Regions from separate parts of the Microbacterium sp. CH1 genome, predicted to be linked through region 3. Evidence: predicted binding sites of a transcription regulator. Region 3 holds the regulator's gene; each other region holds the start of a gene.

Region 1 (6,785 bases), on a different contig from region 3:
GTCGAGGTTCGACAGCGGCTCGTCGAGCAGCAGGATGCTGGGGGTGAGCGCGAGCGCCCGGGCGATGGCGACGCGCTGCTGCTGGCCGCCGGACAGCTCCGCCACGTTCTTCTCCAGCTGCGATGCGGCGAGCCCGGTGCGGTCGGCGACCTCGTCCACGCGCCGCCGCTGCTCGGCCTTCGACACCTTCTGCACCGAGAGGCCGAACGCGATGTTCTCCCGCACGTTCATGCTGGGGAACAGCGCGTAGTTCTGGAACACCATGCCCACGCCGCGCTTCTCGCTCGGCACGCGGGTCACGTCGCGACCCGCGATGTGGATCCGACCGCCGGTGGGCTCGATGAACCCCGCGAGCGTGCGCAGGGCGGTGGTCTTGCCGCATCCGGACGGACCCAGGAGGGTGAAGAACTCACCCTCCTGGATCTCCAGATCGAGGTGCGAGACCGCACGGTGGTCGCCGAACACGACCTCGACGTCGTCGAAACGGATCATCGTCTTCTCTCTCTGCCGGTGCGGGACTGCGCGGGTCAGCCGATGTACTCGAGCGTGACCTTCTCGACCCAGGCGCCGAGGTTCTCGCTCACGAAACCGAAGTCGATGTCCTGACGGTCGAGCGTGCCCATGAGTTCGACGACCTCGGGGTTGGCCTTCTCGACCGCGCCCTCGTTCACCGGCATGGCGTTGAACTCCGCGGCGAACTCGCCCTGCACCTCGGCGCTGCCGAACCAGTCGATGAACTCCTGCGCCTTGTGCTCGTTGTCCGTGCCGTTGATCTGCGCGATCTGCTCGGTCACGTAAGGGACGCCGTACTCAGGGACGATCATCCCGGTGCTGGTGCCGTACTCCTCGTCGCGGGCGGAGATGCCGCTCGACGGCAGCACGCCGTAGTCCACCTCGTCGCGGGTGATGCGGGCGTAGAGGTCTGTGCCCTCCACGGCGGGGGAGCCGTTGGCGTAATACGACTTCACCAGGTCCCAGCCCTCGTCGCTCACGCCGAGGTCGCCGTCCTCGTCGAGGTGACGGGTGAGCATGCTGGCGAGCACGAGCTGCGGGGTGGCCTGGCCGAGCGCGGGGTTGACCTCGTAGCGGCCGGCGTACTCCTCCTCGGTGTACAGGTCGTCGGGGTCGGTGGGTGCGTCGGTGATGCGGTTCTCGTCGTAGACCGTGACGATCGCCTGCTCCACGAGCGGCCAGAACGCGCCGTCCTTCGGGTCACCGGCGTCCGCGGGCACCTCGCCGCTCCAGGCCGGCTCGTAGGCCGTGATGGCCTCTTCGGTCTTGAGCTGCTCGAAGAACATGTTGTTCAGGCCGAAGACCACGTCGCCGACGGGGTTGTTCTTCTCCGCGATGATGCGGTTCGTCAGGTCGGCGCCGCCGAGGCCCACGATCTCGATGTCGATGCCCGCGTCCGCCGCCTTCTCGGTGATCCACTCACCACGGCCGTCGCTGTTCGAGTTCGTGTAGACGATGAGGGTGTCGCCGGAGCCGCTGTCGCTGCCGCCGCCGTCCGCGTCTGCGTCGCCGCCCGCCGTGCATCCGGTGAGCGCGATCGCCGCCGCGGCCGTCAATCCGATGAGCGCCCAGCGCCTCTGCTGCCTGTCGGCCATGTTCGTCCCTTTCTCGCCTTCGAGGTGTGTCGATGCGACACTACCGGTTCTTGTGGTGAAGGCACAAAGATTGTCTGGTTTCGTGAGCGCGGTCGCGCGTCCGCACTCAAGGAAAGCACGCGGCATGAACGCGAGGATGCGGCGAGGTGAACGGGTGGGGGCCTGCGTCGGATCGAGGGCGAGGTGTCCTGTCGGCCCGGGCGGAATGCCAGCATCCGTTAGAACAAATCTTCGAAAGTCGGGCCACTCGGAGATAAAATGAAACATGTCGAAAATGTCCGGGTTGCGCGAGGCGATGGAGCGTCTCGACGAGGCGTGGGACTCTGCGGGCGATGCGTCTGAGCTCTCCCGCGCGCAGCTCGTCGACGTCGCCGACGCGATCGGACTCCTGCAGCGCCGGCTCGATGCACTGCACGTCGACGTGGCCGCCGGCATCGCCCGGGAGTCACGCGCGGAGCTCGGGGCCGACAGCCTGGCGAAGCAACGTGGGTACCGCACGGCGGCGAAGCTCATCGCCGCGATGACAGGCATTTCGACGGGAGAGGCGCAGCGCCTGGTGAAGGTCGGAGAGGCGACCGCCCCGCGGAGCGATCTGCTCGGTGCGCCGCTGCCCGCGCGGTATCCGCTCCTTCGCGAGGCGCTCGCGTCGGGTGCGCTCGGCGCCCCGGCGGCGGCACTCCTCGTCGCTTTGCTGGACCGCTGCCGCGTGGCTGCGGGAGCAGAGCGCATCGCTGAGGCGGAGCGTGTGCTGACCGCCGCCGCCGAAGGGCTCGAGCTTGACGCCGTGCGCAAGCTCGTCCTCCGCGCCGAGGCCTGGCTGGACCCCGACGGCGTGGCGCCGCGCGCGGAAGAGCAGCGCAGCCGGCGCGGACTGCGCATCTTCGAGCGAGACGGCATGGTGCACCTGCACGCGCAGCTCGATGCCGAGACCGCGGCGCCGGTCGTCACGGCGATCCGTGGACATGTGTCCGCCGTGTTCGCCGCCCGCATCGACACTCCCGATGGCGCGGCGGCTGACGCAGACCGGCGCTCCGTCGCGATGATTCAGGCTGACGCGCTGTCCCTCTTCTGCGCGCACGTGCTCGGGTGTGAGGGAGATCGGCTCCCGCTCGCCGGCGCGACGGTGATCGTCCGGGTATCGCTGGACGACCTGCAGGCAGGAACCGGGTCGGCGACGATCGACGGGCTTGACCAGGTGATCGACATCGGTGCCGTGCGGCGGATGGCGGCCAGCGGGGGCGTCATCCCCTGCGTCCTCGGCGGTGCGAGCGAGGTCCTGGACTGGGGTCGCGAGAAGCGCCTCTTCACTCGAGCCCAACGCCTGGCGCTGGCCGAGCGGGATGGCGGGTGCGCGATGTGCGGGCTTCCCCCGGGGATGACGAAGGCTCATCACCTCCGCTGGTGGCAGCGGGATGGAGGTCCGACCGACCTCTCGAACGGGATCCTGCTCTGCGAGACCTGTCACCACCGCATCCATGACAACGGCTGGGAGATCGTCATCGAGGGTTCCGGCGTGGCCGGTCGGCCATGGTTCCTCCCGCCGGCGTGGGTCGATCCGCGGCGGATGCCCCGGCTGGGCGGACGGGCGCGCTTCGATGTCGCGGCCTGACGGGGTGTGGTCAGCCTTCGTCCGGTACCCAGCGCAGGAGGTCACCGGGCTGGCAGTCCAGCGCCGCGCACAGGGCGTCGAGCGTCGTGAAGCGCACGGCCTTCGCGCGCCCGTTCTTGAGCACTGCGAGGTTGGTCGGGGTGATGCCGATGCGTTCGGCCAGCTCGCCGACGCCGATCTTGCGGCGGGCCATCATCACATCGATGTCGACGACGACAGCCATCAGATCACCTCATCATCGAGTTCGGTCTGCAATGCTCGTGCCTCGGCGTCGCGCTCGATCGCCTGGCGGAGCAGGGTCTTCATCACCACGACGAGCAGCGCCGCCCCCGCGATGACCACGCCCGCGCCGCCGACCAGAGCGACCACCCCGGGAGCGACGGTGCCGGCGGCGAAGACCGCAGCCAGAGCCCAGGTGAGCACGGCAGCCGCGAGGATCGCCCCGATGATGACATTGATGGGTCCGAACGAGGATGCCGTGAAGATCGCTCCGCGCCGGACGCTCGTGAGGAGGAGCCAGACGCACACGCCCACCACCTGCAGTGTGACGATGCCGGCCCCGAGCAGCACCACGACGGTGATCCGTCCCCAGAGCTGCTCGTCAGCGAGGTCGAGCCACAGCAGAGGCAGGATCAGCGCTTGCACCGCCACCGACCCGGCGAGGGCGACAGTGAGAAGGATACGCAGTGCTGTGATCGTCGCCTTCGTCATGGGGACACCTCCGAGAGCTATCGAAGAACAACGAGAATCTATCGTTAATCGTTCGATATGGCAATCGACGGCATCAGCGGCGGAGGCGGGAGCGCACGCGTCGCGCGGTGCGTGCCAGGGCGTCACGCCAGGCGCCTCCGGGCCATTGCCGGTGCAGGCGCAGGCTGCCGTCGTCGTTCCGCACGAGTTCGACCCGCCGGCCCGCGAGAAGGGGCGAGCGGCCGAGGTGTGCGACCACGTCCGGGGCGGCCGTCAGCGGCGCCGTGAACACCCAGCCGGCCAGGCGGACCGCGACCGACAGATCGGCGTCGCGCCCACCGTCCTCGCGGAACACCTTCATGGGGTCCACGGCGATGGGCACCGCGTCGAGGCGCTTCGGGCGGCGCCCGCCGACCTTGCGCTCCGAACCCGCGGTGGACTCCGCGGGCTGCCCCGGCGCCGGCGTGTCCTGCGCGACGATGTCGACGCGGTCGGCGCGGCGTTCCTTGCGGGCGTTCAGCAGTCCTGGCGGGAGGTCCTCGGTCGCCGACAGCGGCAGGGACAGCAGATGATCCGCCGAGCCGACCGTCTCGAACACGAACGCCTCTTCGCCGTTCCGACGCACGCGGACGCGCACGGTCAGCTGGAGCCCTCCCCGCGACCAGCGCGCCGCGGTCACGGCGGCGGTACAGGTCGTCTCGGCCTCGAACGCGGCGAAGGCGAGCAGATCGTCGCGGCGATCGGCGCGCAGCAGAGCGGCCCGGATGCGCTGCGGGAACGACAGCCCCGCGTCCACGCCGGGTCCGAAGCGACGCTGCGCGAGCGGCACCACCACATCCAGCAGACGGTCGCGGTACTCCGCCGGATACTTCACCATCCGGCGCCCGGCGATCCTGTTGAGGATCTTGCCGCGGAACCAGTGCCGCAGCAGCCGATCCCGCACCTTCCCCGGTTCGGTGTTCGCCTCGACCACGTCGAGCACGGTCTCCAGATGCGGGAAGTACGACTCCGGCTCGATGCGGGCCGAGCTCGCGCTCCCCGGCTCCTTCACCCACGCGTAGCAGGGCTCGCTCGCGAGCACCGAGATCGTGTCGGCGGCGAAGTACGCCTGCATCACGAAGAGATGGTCCTCGAGTCGCACCTTCCCGTCAGGGAAGCGGATGCCGTTCTCCCGCAGGAAGGCGGTCCGGAACATCTTGTGCGGTGTCAGCATCTCCAGGATCGGGTCTTCCCCGAGCACCGCGCGCGGGATGTCGCGCTGGAAGATCTTGGCGGGCAGCTTCCGTCCGACGCCCACCTCCTTGCCGACCACGACATCGGAGCCGTTCTCGTCCGCGTAGTCGCACAGCCGCTCCAGCGCTCGCGGGTAGAGGCGGTCGTCCTGATCGACGAACTGCACGTACGTCCCTCTGGCCTCTTCGACACCCCGGTTGCGCGGAGTGCCCGGCCACCCGGAGTGCGGCAGCGACAGCACGCGCACGTGCGGACGGCCCTTCGCGATGCTCTCGAGCCGCGCGGCCGTCTCCTCTCCGGAGCCGTCGTCGCAGAGCAGGACCTCGAAGGACCCCGCCGGCAGCGTCTGCGCGTCGAGCGAGGCGATGAGGTCGTCGAACGACGCCTTCGGCCGGAAAACCGGCACCACGACGCTCACCCGCACGCGGCCCTCGGCCGCGCCGTCCCCGGTCGTACTGCTCATGGACGTCATCCCCCTGTGATCGTGACCGGCCCGAATCTCCCCCGCCGGAGGTTCCAGCCAACCATCCCTTCCTGTGGAGCGCGCCAGGCTCGCGCCGGAAGGCGACGACCGGGCGGGTGCGCCGGCGTTCCCACCCCGCATTCAGCGTTAACGATATATCGTTGACTATCGTTCACGACTGGGAGGTCATCATGAACAACGCATTCCCCTCCACCCCGTTCGGCGGCAACGGCAACGGCAGCAACGGCGGCGACTTCGTCGGCGGCCTCGGCAACCTCTTCGGCGGTGCGCAGGGCCCGGCCGGCGCGCTGTTCGAGGCGATGGACCAGCTCCGCAAGTCGTTCGAGTCGCGTCCCTCCGGCGGGTCCCGCATGGCCCGCGGCGACGTGCGCGCCGCCGTGCTCTCGCTCCTCACCGAGCGACCGATGCACGGCTACCAGATCATCAACGAGATCGCCGAGCGCAGCGGCGGCACCTGGAAGCCGAGCGCCGGCTCCGTCTACCCGACGCTCCAGCTCCTCGCCGACGAGGGGCTGATCGAGGCCGAGGAGCAGAACGGTCGCAAGACCTACGCCCTCACCGAGGCCGGCCGGGCCGTCGCCGCGGAGAGCACCGAGACCCCGCCGTGGGTGCCGTCCTCCGACAAGGACCGCGGCCGCGACGCCCGGTACAGCGCTCTGCCCAAGGCCGGGGTCGACCTCGCCGCCGCGGCCGCGCAGGTCGGGCGCAGCGGCTCCCCGGAGCAGGTGCAGCAGGCCATCGAGGTGCTCGACGAGGCCCGCCGTAGGCTGTACACGATCCTCGCCCAGGACTGACCGCGTCGTGCGGCGTCCGGCGCGGAACGGCGGAAGGATGACGCGATGACGGCAGCGGCGGCACAGGGTCCTCACCGAGCCCGGTACCGCCGCATCCTGTCGTTCGCGAGCCGTGAGTTCGTGGCGATCTGGTGGTTCGAGCTCGTGCTTCCGCGGTTCGGGCTGTCTTCCGTCGCGGAGCGCACGCGCGCCCGCCGCATGCAGCGGTTCGCGCGGCGGTTCCATACGCTTGCGGTCGAACTCGGCGGGCTCATGATCAAGGTCGGGCAGTTCATGTCCTCGCGCCTCGATTTGCTCCCGCCCGAGATCACGGCCGAGCTGGAGGGGCTGCAGGACGAGGTCCCCGCCGTGCCCACCCCGCAGATCCG
Region 2 (6,785 bases), 110 kb from region 3:
TCGTGGAGCAGGCCATCAAGATGGTCGGTCAGCTCCAGAAGGGTGACGAGGTCGACGTCAACGACACCGACCAGTACGACAACGGCAAGAAGGTCGTCCCGGCCTACCTGCTCCCGCCGGTCATCGTGACCAAGGAGAACGCGGCCGAGGCCTACGCCAACGTCCCGAGCCTCCTCGAGATCGTGAAGTCGTACGAGTAAGCCGTAGCGCGAACATCCGGGTTCCCAGAGAACATCGGACACGACGAGCCGTCCGGACCCTCGGGTCCGGGCGGCTCGTCGCCGTTGCGGCGCGTCACCGTCTGCCCTCAGCCGACGGGCCGCCATCGCCGCGTCGCCAGGGCGAGGAGGAGCGCCGCCATCGTCAGCGTGGCCGCGAGAGCGACGGGGGAGAGCGGACCCGCCCCGCTCGCGAGGGTCCACGCTCCCGACGCCGGTCCGATCACAGCGCCGATGTTCAAGGCCGCGGTCGCGTAGGACCCTCCCATGGTCGGGGCGCCGGAGGCGGCGTACAGCACCCGGGTGATCAGTGTGCTTCCGACGCCGAACGAGGCCATGCCCTGTACGAAGACGAGGAACAGGAGGGGCGTCGGCTGCGTCGCGACCGCCGCCAGGACGATCCAGCCGCCGAGGAGCAGCGGGCCGCCGACCGCGAGGAGCACAGCGGCATGTCGATCGGCGAACCGACCCGCGATGGTCACGCCGAGGAACGAGCCGATACCGAACAGGACCAGCGCGAGCGGGACCGCAGCGTCGGGCAGGCCCGCGACCTCGGTGACGATCGGCGCGAGGAACGTGAAGACCGCGAAGGTCCCCGCGTTCACCAGGGCCGCCAGGGTCATCGCGAGGGCCAGGCGCGGTGTCCCCAGGAGCGCGAGCTCCGTGCGGAGGGCCGGTTCCTTCCGGAGGAGTGGTGCCGGGGCGGGGTCGCGCTCCGTGCCCGGGATCGTCGTCGACACGCCGCGGAGGATTCCGAGCAGCGCAGGGAGGCAGAGGAGCGCGACAGCGGCGAAGGTCGCCCGCCAGCTCAGCGCGGTGCCGAGGATGGCGCCCACGGGGACGCCGACGATGGTGGCGACGGTCGTCCCGGAGAGCAGCACCGCGAGCGCTCGTCCGGTGCGCTCGCGGGGGACGAGGAGGGTCGCCGTGCGCAGGGCGACGGCGAGGAAGCCGGCGTTCGCGAGGGCGCTGAGTACGCGCGTGACGAGCAGAAGCTCGAACAGGGACGTCACCGCGCCGACGGCATGGCACGCGGCGAAGAGCGCGAGGCAGGCGACGAGTGTGCGGCGTGGGGGCCAGCTGCGCGCGAACGCGGCCATGGCGGGTGCGCCGATGACCATGCCGACCGCGAAGGCGGAGGTGAGGAGGCCCGCCGTGCCGACCGGGACGTCGAGCTCGTGCGCGATCGCGGGGAGGAGTCCCGCGAGCATGAATTCGGAGGTGCCCATGACGAAGACCGCCAGGGCAAGGGCATAGAGGGGGAAAGGCATCGAGTGCTCCGAGGTGAGAGGGAAGAGGAATGCTTCTCGTCACCACGGTCAGCGCCCGGGTCACCGGCGCGCGCCCGCTGGCAGGGCGGACGAAGGGATCAGTGGTTCGCGGGGCTGACCGTGTGACCGGCAGCCCCCGACCTGTCTGATTCGGGGCTCGACATGCCCTCCACTCTAGGGCTGTCGGCGGGAGCCCACGGAGGTTCCTCGGCGAAGGTGACGGTGTGCGGAGGCGGCGGTCGGTCGATGTAGGTCCGGCCGGTGGGGCTCGTCCACTCCAGAACGCCGCCCGGCCCCTGCTCGACGTGCCACGGAGAGTGGTGTTTGAGCATGTGATGTCGTCGGCAGAAGGTCGCCAGGTTGTCGTGCACGGTCTCGCCGCCGAGCGCCGCATCGTGATTGTGATCGAGGTCGCACTTCCGCGGCGCGAGACCGCAGCCCGGGAAGCGGCAGCGTTGATCGTGGGCCCGCAGGTGTCGGCGGAGGTCTTCGCTCGGGCGATACCGGTCGACGGCCAGCAATGCCCCGCTGATCGGGTGGGTGAGCACCCGATCCCAGCCGCTCGCCGCGCCGGCCAGTCTCCGGGCCGTGGCCGGATCGATCGGGATCATCCCGTCCAGCTCGGCGGCGAGGATCGGAGTGCCCTCTGTCGTCCGTTCCTGCTCCCCGTGCATCAGCTCCCCGTGCATCAGCTCCCCGTGCATCAGCTCGCCGTGCATCAGCGTCAGCACCGGCACGGTGACCTCGACGCGCGCTCGAAGCTCCGAGAGCAGTCCTTCTTCCGAGTCATGCCCCGCCGGAGCGCCGGTCAGGACGAGATCGGCGAGCAGGTCCGCGCGCAGCTGATCGACCGTGCGGTCGTCGAGGACGCTCTCCTCCGCCTCGGGACGCCGCGCCCGCGCGTTCTCCTCCCGCACGGCATGCGCCATCTGGGAGAGCCGGTCGTACATCCCGTGCACGAGCGCCGCAGGGCCGCGCGCGCCGAGTTCGGCCATGCCGTCCTCGAGATCGGTCACCCAGACGCGGCGCAGCTCCCTGGCGTCACGATGTCGCTCGACGAGGGTCCGCTCCTGGAACCGGTCGGCCAGTCGGCGCACGAGTCGGCGTATCCGGTTCGGAGATTCCGCAGCGGCCACCTCGATCGCCTCCGCCGCGAAACGCGAACGATCGTCGGCGTCGTCGAGGTGAGCCCCCGCCTCCACGATCACGCGTGCATGCGCGGCGCTGATCCGCCCGGCGCCTTGAGCCTCCCAGACGGCGGGGAACCGTTCGACCAACCACGACGCATCGGACATCCGCCGCTCGATCGTGCGGTCGCTGACGCGCTGCGCGGCCCCGATCTCCGCGGCGACCGTGCGGATCGCCATGTCTGCGCCGTCCGGATGCCGCGCCTGCCGGGCGATGTCGACCGCCAGTCGCCCCGCCATCGCGAGCAGTCCGTCGCGGGCCGCCTGCATGCTGCTCAGCGTCTTCTCCGCCGCTTCCAGCCCCTCCACCAGATCGGCGAGCATCGCCATCTGGGAGTCGGTCGCGTCGAGCAGTGCGGGCATGACGGCAGTCCATCACCGACCACCGACATTCGAACGAAGGTTCGAAGGAATCTGGCCGAAAGTCGTATCACGAAAGGATAACGACCGTGATTGACTGGCTCCGTGCTCCTGAACGTCATCGAAGCCGGGGAGGGCGACCGCGTCGCCGTGCTGCTGCACGGCATGATGGGGTCCGCCGAGAGCTGGCACCGCGTGGTCCCGCTGCTCGTGGAACGCGGCTTCCGCGTGCTCGCGCTCGATCTGCCCGGCCACGGCCTCTCTCCGCGTGACCCGGAGCTCACGATCGAGACGGCGGCCGATGCCGTCGTCGCCACGCTCGCGCAGAGGGCGCTTCCTTCGGGGACAGGTTCCTCAGTGAGGGACGAGGCTGCCTTCCCGCTCGCCGTCGCCGTCGGGCACTCCTTCGGCGCCACCGTGCTCGCCGCCGCTGCGCCCCGCCTCGACCCGAGTCTCGCGGTCTACGTCGACGCGCCGCTCGCCCTCCAGGGCGGCCAGGACCGCGCCTCTCTCATCTCGCAGTACGAGCACGACCGCCGCGCGCGCATGTCGCCCGCGGAACTCCGCAAGCTCCGGCCCTTCTACTCCGTCGACGACGCCACGGTCGAGGCGCGGGCGGCCGAGCGCTTCGATCCGCCGACCGCGGCCTCCGTCTCCTGCGGGGAGGACGGTCATTGGACCGCCGCCCCCGGCTCCATCGTCGTCCGCGCGGAACCCAGTGCCTGGGTCACCGACGAGGACGCGCGGCGGTTCGAGCATGGCGGGGTCACGGTGCGCAGCATCCCCGGGGCCGCCCACACCGTCTGGTACAGCCACTTCGAGGTCTTCACCGCCGCGCTGCCGGAGCTCTTCGCCCCGTCGCTGGTCTGACCGGGAGACCGTCCAGCGCGGCGCGACTACCCTGGAGAGGACATGGCACATCTTCTCGGGGCCGAAGCCCTGCACCTCGAATACCCGACCCGCGTCGTCTTCGACGCCGTGACCCTCGGCATCGAGGAGGGCGACCGCATCGGCATCGTCGGCCGGAACGGCGACGGCAAGTCGAGCCTCCTCGGCATGCTCGCCGGCACGAAAGAGCCGGACTCCGGTCGGGTGACCGTCCGCGGCGGCACCCGCATCGGCGTGCTGGACCAGGCCGACACCCTCCCCGACGACATCACGATCGGCGCCGCCGTGGTCGGCGACATGGCCGAGCACGAATGGGCCGGTGACGCCCGCGTCCGCGACGTGATCGAGGGGCTGCTGACCGATCTTCCCTGGGACGCGCAGATCGGCTCCCTCTCCGGCGGTCAGCGCCGCCGCGTGTCGCTCGCGAAGCTGCTCACCGGAGACTGGGACGTCATCGCTCTCGACGAGCCGACGAACCACCTCGACGTCGAGGCGATCACCTGGCTCGCCGGGCATCTCAAGAAGCGCTGGTCCGCGAACGCCGGAGCCCTCCTCGTCGTGACCCACGACCGGTGGTTCCTCGACGAGATCTGCACCGAGACGTGGGAGGTGCACGACCGCATCGTGGAGCCCTTTGAGGGCGGCTATGCGGCCTACATCCTGCAGCGCGTGGAGCGTGACCGCATGGCGGCGGCGACCGAGGCGAAGCGGCAGAACCTCGCCCGCAAGGAGCTCGCCTGGCTGCGCCGCGGTGCCCCGGCCCGCACCAGCAAGCCCAAGTTCCGCATCGACGCGGCCAACGAGCTCATCGCCGACGTGCCCGAGATCCGCGACAAGGTCTCGCTGCAGTCGCTCGCCGTCTCACGGCTGGGTAAGGACGTCGTCGACCTGCTCGATGTGGGGGTGACGTACCCTTCGACGGGCTCAGGGACCCAGACTTCGACAGGCTCAGGGACCCAGACTTCGACAGGCTCAGGGACCCAGGCGGGCTCAGGGGCGGGCGGGAAGACCGTGCTGAAGGACGTGGAGTGGCGGATCGCCCCGGGCGAGCGCACGGGCATCCTCGGGGTAAACGGCGCCGGGAAGTCCACACTCCTGGGGCTCATCTCCGGCACGGTCGAGCCCACAGAGGGGCGGATCAAGCGGGGGAAGACCGTGCAGGTGCGCACGCTCACGCAGCGCCTCGATGAACTCCTCCCGCACTGGAACGACCCCGTGCGCGTGGTCATCTCGGGCCTGCGCACGTCGTACACGCTCGGCGCCGGGTCGAAGGCGCAGGAGCTCACACCAGGACAGCTCCTGGAGCGGCTCGGGTTCTCCTCGGCTCAGCTATCGACGCCGGTGAAGGATCTCTCCGGCGGCCAGCAGCGCCGGTTGCAGCTGCTGCTCGTGCTGCTCGACCAGCCGAACGTGCTCATCCTCGACGAGCCCACGAACGACATGGACACCGACATGCTCGCCGCGATCGAGGACCTCCTCGACTCCTGGTCGGGCACGCTCCTCGTCGTGAGCCACGACCGGTACTTCCTGGAGCGGGTGACGGATCAGCAGTACGCGATCCTTCCCGGTCCGGACGGCGCGGGGCGCCTGCGGCATCTCCCGGGCGGCGTCGACGAGTACCTGCGTCTGCGGCAGCGCGTCGAGAGCGCCCCGGCGACCTCGACGGCGGCGTCGGCCCCCGCAGCGAGCGGTCTCGACGGCGCGGCTCTCCGGGCGGCGCAGAAAGAAGCCGCCGCCCTCGAGCGTCGCATCCAGAAGCTCACGCAGCAGGTCGACGCGGCCAAGCACGCCCTCGCCGACCACGACCAGTCCGACTACGCGGGCCTCGGCGAGCGGATGAAGGCGATCACCGCGCAGGAGGCCGAGATCGAGGAGCTGGAGCTGCGCTGGTTCGAACTCACGGAGCAGATCGGCTGACGGAGGAATATCCTTCTCCCACGACTGTTGGGAGTAGCGATGGAAGGCCTCGAAGTAACCGTCCTGCTCGGACTCACGATCCTCGTCGGAACCCTGATCGCCCCGCGCGTGCGTCTCGCGCTGCCCCTCGTCCTCGTCATCCTCGGACTGCTGCTGGGATTCGTCCCGCCGCTGCGCGAGGTCCAGCTGCCGCCGGAGACCGTGCTGCTGCTGTTCCTGCCGGTGATGCTGTTCTGGGAGAGCCTCACGACATCGCTGCGGTCTATCCGCCGCGACTTCCGCTACATCGTGCCGATGAGCACGCTCCTCGTCGTCGCCTCCGCGTTCGCGGTGGCCGGCATCGGCGTGCTGTTCGGCATGCCCTGGGAGATCGCCCTCATCCTCGGGGCCGCGGTCGCGCCGCCCGATGCCACGGCCGTCGCCGCCCTCGGCCGGCTGCTGCCTCGTCGGATGTTCATGAAGCTCAAGGCCGAGAGCCTGACCAACGACGGCACCGCGCTCGTGCTCTACGCCATCGCAGTGTCCCTCGCACTGGGCGGCCAGGTCACGCCGCTCTCGGTCACCTGGGACGTGCTGGTGTCGTACGTGGGCGGGATCGCCGCGGGGATCGCGGTCGCGGCCCTGGCCACGCTGCTGCTGCGCCGCATCTCCTCCACCATCGTCATCAACGTCACGCTGCTGCTCGTGCCGTTCTCCGCGTTCCTGCTCGCCGAGCTCGTCCACGCGTCCGGCGTGCTCGCCGTGGTCGTGGCCGGACTCATCGTCGCCTGGGTGTCGCCGCGCGTGACGACGGCAGCCTCGCGCCGGCAGGCCGACGCGGCCTGGCCGTTCGGCGTCTTCCTGCTGAACGGGGCGCTGTTCGTGCTCATCGGCCTCGAGGTGCAGTTCGTCGCGCACGAGATCTCCGCCGCCGCCATCGGCCGCCTGGTGCTCGTGACGCTCGC
Region 3 (6,785 bases):
CGATCACGGCGAGTTCGTGGGCGATGCTCTCCCGGAGGGCGGTGACGACCTCGGGAGAGAGGAAGCTCGGCTCCCATGCGTGCCCCTGCGCCACGGCCCAGACGGCGGGGCGGCGGATCACGAACTCGGTGTCGGACGTGGGGTCCAGCACGATGAGATCGGTGTCCTCCGACGACGCGGCCAGGGCCGCGCGGACGGCCTCGACCGGGATGGGACGCGCCGACGGGTCCCAGCGCTGCATCGTCTCGACCGACGAGAACACCGGCTGAACGCGGCGTCCGTCCGGTGCGGCCACGGTGACGATCGAGAGCTCCTGCGTCTTGTCCACCGCGAGACCGCTGGGCGCCACGCCCTCCTCGCCCTTCTCCGCGATCAGGGGCACGAGCACCCGGGCGGAGCGGAACGCGTCGATGACCTCGGCCTGACTCCCCTCGCCCGCACGGAAGCGATGCAGCGCGGCGAGCAGAGCGGGGTCCGCCGAGCCGTCGTCGGCCGCGTGCGGATTCGACTCGAAGCTGCGCCCCTCCCAGGGGACGCCGGCGGAATCGGCCCGGTTGTGCGACTCCGGACCGCAGGCGTGCGGATCAGTCTCCGGCGACATCCAGGGCCTCCGCGAGCGTGAAGGCGCCCGCGTACAGAGCCTTCCCGACGATGGCGCCCTCGACGCCCAGGGGCACGAGGTCGCGCAGCGCGGCAATGTCGTCGAGGTTCGAGATGCCGCCGGACGCGACGACCGGCTTCGGCGTGCGCGAGGTCACTTCGCGCAGGAGTTCCAGGTTCGGGCCGCGCAGCGTGCCGTCCTTGGTCACGTCGGTGACGACGTAGCGGCTGCAGCCGGCGTCTTCGAGGCGCTCGAGCACCTCCCAGAGGTCGCCGCCCTCCTTCGTCCAGCCGCGCGCCGCGAGGGTCGTGCCGCGGACGTCGAGGCCGACGGCGATCGCCTCACCGAAGCGGCTGATCACGTCGGCCGCCCACTCGGGGTTCTCCAGAGCGGCGGTGCCGAGGTTGATGCGGGCGGCGCCACTCTCCAGAGCGGCCTCCAGGCTCGCGTCGTCCCGGATGCCGCCGGAGAGCTCGACGTTGACGTTCTTGAACTGCTTGATGACCTTGCGCAGGATCGGCGCGTTGCTGCCACGTCCGAACGCCGCGTCGAGGTCGACGAGGTGGATCCAGGACGCCCCCTGCGACACCCACTCCCCTGCCGCGTCGAGCGGGTCGCCGTAGCTCGTCTCGGTCCCGGCCTCCCCCTGCGTGAGACGGACCGCCTTGCCGCCGGCGACATCGACCGCGGGAAGGAGCGTGAGCGAGGGGGACTGCGCGAAGTCGTTCATGGGGTCCTTGGTTCGGGTGGGTCTGCGGCCCGAGCGGGCACGAGAGACGAGGGTAGTCCGCCGCGGGGCGCGGGACAAACCGCGTGACGCCGGGCGCCGACGCAGCGGGGCGTCAGAGGCTCTTTACCCAGTTCCGAAGCAGCTGGATGCCGGCGTCCCCGGACTTCTCCGGGTGGAACTGCGTCGCCGAGAGCGGGCCGTTCTCGACGGCCGCGAGGAAGGGGCCGCCGTAGGTCGCCCACGTGAGCACGGGCTGCGGGAACGGCGGGATCACGTCGAGCTCCCAGGACTGCGCGGCATAGGAGTGCACGAAGTAGAAGCGCTCCTGCTCGATGCCGCGGAACAGGACGGTGTCCTCCCCCGGCTCGACCGTGTTCCAGCCCATGTGCGGCAGGACCGGGGTGTCGAGCTCCGTCACAGCACCCGGCCACTCGCCGAGGCCCGCGGTGTCGTGCCCCCGCTCGACGCCGTGCTCGAACAGCACCTGCATGCCGACGCAGATGCCGAGCACCGGTCGGCCCCCCGCGAGACGACGGCCGATGATCTCGTCGCCGCCGTGGGCGTGCAGCGCATCCCGCACGGCCTGGAAGGCGCCCACACCGGGCACGACGAACCCGTCGGCCTCCAGCGCCTCGGCGCGGTCGCGGGTCAGCACGGCATCGGCTCCCGCGGCGACGAGCGCCTTCACCGCGGAGTGGACGTTGCCGGACTCGTAGTCGAAGACGGCGACCCGCGGCGCGGCGCTCACAGCGCCCCCTTGGTCGACGGGATGCCGTCGACGAGAGGATCCAGGGCCTTCGCCTGCCGGAACGCCCGCGCGAACGCCTTGAACTCGGCCTCGGCGATGTGGTGCGGGTCGCGCCCGCTCAGCACCCGCACGTGCACGGTCAGCGCGGCGTTGAAGGTGATGGCCTCGAAGACGTGCCGCACGAGGGACCCTGTGAAGTGCCCGCCGATCAGGTGGTGCTCGAAGCCCGCGGGCTCCCCCTCGTGCACGAGGTACGGACGGCCGGAGATGTCGACGACCGCCTGCGCGAGCGCCTCGTCCAGGGGGACGAGGGCGTCGCCGTACCGGGAGATGCCAGACTTGTCTCCGAGGGCGGCCAGGATCGCCTGGCCGAGCACGATCGAGACGTCCTCCACGGTGTGGTGCGCGTCGATGTGGGTGTCCCCGGAGGCCCGCACGGTGAGATCCGTCAGCGAGTGCTTCGCGAACGCCGTGAGCATGTGGTCGAAGAACGGCACCGAGGTGTCGATGCGGCTCGCACCGGTGCCGTCGAGGTTCAGCTCGACCTCGACGGTGGACTCCGACGTGCTGCGCACGCGGCTCGCGGTGCGTGCGGTGGGCGCGGGGATGGTCATGATGCCGATCCTATCGAGGCCAGGGCGTCCAGGAACGCCGTCGTCTCCGCCTCCGTGCCGGCGCTGACGCGCAGGTGGCCGGGGATGCCGACGTCGCGCACGAGCACGCCGCGGTCGTACAGCTGCTGCCACGTCGCCTGCGGATCCGCGACGCCGCCGAACAGCACGAAGTTGGACCACGAGAGGTGCGGGGTGTACCCGAGAGCTTCGAGCGTCGCCGTGATGCGGTCCCGCTGCTCCACGATCTCCTGCACCATGCCGAGCATGACGTCGGCGTTGCGGAGGGCGGCGACCGCGGCGGCCTGCGTCAGAGCGCTCAGGTGGTACGGCAGTCGCACGAGCCGGAGCGCGTCGATGAACGCCGGGTCGGCCGCGAGGTAGCCGACGCGGGCGCCGGCGAAGGCGAAGGCCTTGCTCATCGTTCGGGAGACGGCGAGCCGCGGCCGTCCTTCCAGCAGGGTGAGGGCCGACGCCGCATCCCGCGGCGCGAACTCCTGGTAGGCCTCGTCGACGATCACGACGCCGCGGGCCGCCTCGTAGACGGCCTCCACCACGTCGAGCCCCAGCGGGGTGCCGGTCGGGTTGTTCGGCGAGCAGAGGATCACGATGTCGGGGTCGGCCGCGCGCACCTGCTGCGCCGCCTCCTCCGGGGTGACCGTGTAGTCGGGCTGACGGGTGCCCGCGATCCAGGACGCTCCCGTCCCCTTCGCGATGAGCGGGTACATGGAGTACGTGGGAGCGAATCCGAAGGCCGTGCGTCCCGGCCCGCCGAACGCCTGGAAGATGTGCTGCAGCACCTCGTTGGACCCGTTGCCCGCCCAGATCTGCTCCGGCGTGAGGCCGTGACCCAGGTAGTCGGCGAACGCCTCCCGCAGTGTCGTGAACTCGCGGTCCGGGTACCGGTTCACGTCTCGGATCGCCACGGCGATGTCATCGAGGATGTCGCTCGCGACCTCGTCGGGAACCGGATGCGTGTTCTCGTTGACGTTCAGCGCCACCGGCAGCGGGGCCTGCGGCGCTCCGTACGGGGTGAGTCCGCGCAGATCGTCGCGGAGCGGGAGATCGTTGAGGGAGAAGGTCACCCTTCCCATCTTAAGAGGAGCAGGGAGAGCCGAGGCCATCGTGACGATTCGGCCGGGAGGACTCGGCGTCAGTCGGTGTACCGCGCCGGCAGTGCGAGCTCCTGGCCGACCTGGAGCTCCCCGCCGCGCAGCAGATTCATGCGGGTGATCTCACCGATGACATCCCGCGGGTCGGCCTCGGGAGCGATGCTGCTCGCGATCGACCAGAGGGTGTCGCCGGGCATGACCGTGACGGTCTCGACGGAGACGGCCGGCGCATCCGCGCCGGAGGCGGTCGCGCTGCCTCCGCTGAGGGCGGCGAAGGCGATGCCCGCCGCGAGCGGGACGGACGCGAGCGCGAGCAGAGTGCGACGGCCGCGTGCCGTGATCCGCAGCCGGGTGGCCGGACGGGCCGATGCCGGGAGGGCGGTCGCGGTGCTGAGGCTGATGCTGCTCATGTCTGCTCCTTACTGTCCCGGTGCCGGAGCCCGGGGAGGTTGGCGTAGCTTTCGCATCCGCGCCTCGGCCGGGAGCCGTGGATGCGAAGCTACGTTCCGAAGATATCTTCGAGTTCGAACATCTGTCAAGCTGTCTTCGAAACCACGCCCCGCGAATCGGCCGACACGCTCGAACAGATCTTCCAGATCGGCGCTTTTCTCGGATACGGTTTCGATAAGGACACCCCACCACGGGCCACCGACATTCGAAGCGGCACGTCGGATCACGCAGTGAAGGAGCACCATGAGCGACACCTCAGCCCTCGAGTCCGAGGCGCCGCGCACCCGCCGTCGCAAGAGCCTCAGCCCGAAGCAGATGGCAATCCTCGAGGTGATCCAGGCCTCGATCGCGCAGAACGGCTATCCGCCGAGCATGCGCGAGATCGGCGACGCCGTCGGACTCAAGTCGCTGTCCAGCGTCACCCACCAGCTCGGTCAGCTCGAGCTCAGCGGCTACCTGCGTCGCGACCCGGGCAAGACGCGCGCCATGGAGGTCCTCATCGATCTGCCCGGCACCGGCGCGGAGAACCCGGCGGACGTGGCGACCCCCGTGGGCGACGCCGCCCTGGTCCCGCTGGTGGGGCGGATCGCCGCGGGCGTGCCGATCACGGCCGACCAGCAGGTCGAGGAGATCTTCCCGCTCCCCCGGCAGCTCGTCGGCAAGGGCGACCTGTTCATGCTCAAGGTCTCCGGGGAGTCGATGATCGACGCCGCCATCTGCGACGGCGACTGGGTCGTCGTGCGCTCGCAGAACACGGCGGAGAACGGCGAGATCGTGGCTGCCATGCTCGACGGCGAGGCCACCGTCAAGGTGCTCCGTCGTCGCGACGGCCACACGTGGCTGCTTCCCCGCAACTCTGCCTTCGAGCCGATCCTGGGCGACGAGGCGGTCGTGCTCGGCAAGGTCGTCGCGGTCATGCGCGCCGTCTGAGTCACCGCATCGTCGGTGAGACGAGGACGAAGGCCCTCCCGGGCGCACCGGGAGGGCCTTCGTGTGTCCGGGGGCGACCGCGTCAGGCGGTGACCACCACGTCCTCGCGCACGCGCCGCGTGGCCTCGACGATGTTCCGCAGCGACGCCGTGGTCTCGGCGTATGCACGGGTCTTCAGACCGCAGTCCGGGTTTACCCAGAGCTGCCGGAGCGGGATCTCCTCCACCGCGCGCCGCAGCAGGGACTCGACCTCCTCCACGGTGGGCACGCGCGGCGAGTGGATGTCGTACACGCCGGGGCCGATGCCGTGGTCGAAGCCCACCTCGGCGATGTCCGCGACGACCTCCATGCGGCTCCGGGCCGCCTCGATGGACGTGACGTCCGCGTCGAGCGCACGGATCGCGTCGATCACGACGCCGAACTCCGAGTAACAGAGGTGGGTGTGCACCTGGGTCGCCGCCGCAGCGCCGCCCGTGGCCAGACGGAATGAGGCGACGGACCAGTCGAGGTACGCCGGCTGGTCGGCCTGCTTCAGCGGGAGCAGCTCCCGGAGCGCCGGCTCGTCGACCTGGATCACCTGGATGCCCGCGGCCTCCAGGTCGGCGATCTCGTCGCGGAGCGCGAGCGCCACCTGGTTCGCCGTCTCCCCCAGCGGCTGGTCGTCGCGGACGAAGGACCACGCGAGGATCGTGACGGGGCCCGTGAGCATCCCCTTCATGTGCTTCGCCGTGAGCGACTGCGCGTACGCCGACCAGGCGACCGTGATGGGCGCGGGACGCGAGACGTCTCCCCAGAGGATCGACGGGCGCGTGGCTCGCGAGCCGTACGACTGCACCCAGCCGTGCTGCGTGACCGCGAAGCCGTCGAGGTTCTCCGCGAAGTACTGCACCATGTCGTTGCGCTCCGGCTCACCGTGCACGAGGACGTCGAGACCGAGGTCCTCCTGCAGGGAGACGACCGCCGCGACCTCACGGCGCAGGAACTCCTCGTAGTCGTCCTCGGGGATCTCGCCGCGGAGGAACTGGGCGCGGGCGCGGCGGATGTCGCCGGTCTGCGGGAAGGAGCCGATCGTCGTCAGGGGCAGCGCCGGCAGGCCGAGGGCGTTCTGCGCCTCCTCCCGCTCCTGGTACGGGGCACGGGCGAAGTCGGCGTCGCTCAGCGCGCGGGAACGCACCGCACCGTCGCGCACGCCGGGAGCGGTCAGGCGGTCCTGCAGCGCAGCGGTCGCGGCGTCCAGCTCGGCCGCGATCGCCGTGCGCCCTTCGGACAGGCCGCGGGCGAGGGTCACGACCTGCTGCACCTTCTGATCCGCGAAGGCGAGCCAGGAGACGAGCCGCTCGTCGAGCGCGGTCTCGTCCTCCACGTCGTGCGGCACGTGCAGCAGCGAGGTCGAGGTCGATGCCGCCACCGGGGCTCCGAGCGCGCGGAGCGCCTCCAGAGAGTCGAACGCCGCGGAGAGGTCGCCACGCCAGATGTTGTGACCGTCGATCACACCGCCGACGAGGGTCTTGCCCTCGAGGCCCGGCACCGCGTCGGGCACCGTGCCGCGCACGAGATCCACGGCGATGGCCTCGACAGGGGCGGCGGCCACGGTCGCGAAGGT

Evidence for each region. Region 3 encodes LexA, which represses DNA repair genes until DNA is damaged. Its sites were predicted from a motif close to TCGAACANNTGTTCGA; they were not measured.
Region 1: a site for LexA is predicted at 1,827-1,842, ahead of AUV07_RS01460 (HNH endonuclease signature motif containing protein). Genes of this name have one in related genera too.
Region 2: a site for LexA is predicted at 3,069-3,084, ahead of AUV07_RS12245 (HNH endonuclease signature motif containing protein). Genes of this name have one in related genera too.

Annotation. Positions count from the first base shown of each region.
Region 1 is NZ_LOSO01000002.1:117,204-123,988, reverse strand. Features, by position in the region: gene AUV07_RS01470 (ABC transporter ATP-binding protein) at 1-492, opposite strand, end outside; gene AUV07_RS01465 (extracellular solute-binding protein) at 528-1,607, opposite strand; gene AUV07_RS01460 (HNH endonuclease signature motif containing protein) at 1,873-3,216, shown strand; gene AUV07_RS01455 (helix-turn-helix domain-containing protein) at 3,227-3,439, opposite strand; gene AUV07_RS01450 (DUF2975 domain-containing protein) at 3,439-3,927, opposite strand; gene AUV07_RS01445 (glycosyltransferase family 2 protein) at 4,001-5,602, opposite strand; gene AUV07_RS01440 (PadR family transcriptional regulator) at 5,794-6,417, shown strand; gene AUV07_RS01435 (ABC1 kinase family protein) at 6,463-6,785, shown strand, end outside.
Region 2 is NZ_LOSO01000018.1:233,362-240,146, forward strand. Features, by position in the region: gene AUV07_RS12235 (substrate-binding domain-containing protein) at 1-200, shown strand, start outside; gene AUV07_RS12240 (Cmx/CmrA family chloramphenicol efflux MFS transporter) at 308-1,489, opposite strand; gene AUV07_RS12245 (HNH endonuclease signature motif containing protein) at 1,588-3,039, opposite strand; gene AUV07_RS12250 (alpha/beta fold hydrolase) at 3,142-3,906, shown strand; gene AUV07_RS12255 (ABC-F family ATP-binding cassette domain-containing protein) at 3,949-5,841, shown strand; gene AUV07_RS12260 (Na+/H+ antiporter) at 5,881-6,785, shown strand, end outside.
Region 3 is NZ_LOSO01000018.1:346,159-352,943, reverse strand. Features, by position in the region: gene AUV07_RS12840 (SseB family protein) at 1-601, opposite strand, end outside; gene priA (bifunctional 1-(5-phosphoribosyl)-5-((5-phosphoribosylamino)methylideneamino)imidazole-4-carboxamide isomerase/phosphoribosylanthranilate isomerase PriA) at 585-1,331, opposite strand; gene hisH (imidazole glycerol phosphate synthase subunit HisH) at 1,444-2,079, opposite strand; gene hisB (imidazoleglycerol-phosphate dehydratase HisB) at 2,076-2,693, opposite strand; gene AUV07_RS12820 (histidinol-phosphate transaminase) at 2,690-3,784, opposite strand; gene AUV07_RS12815 (LysM peptidoglycan-binding domain-containing protein) at 3,844-4,212, opposite strand; gene lexA (transcriptional repressor LexA) at 4,496-5,182, shown strand; gene metE (5-methyltetrahydropteroyltriglutamate--homocysteine S-methyltransferase) at 5,265-6,785, opposite strand, start outside.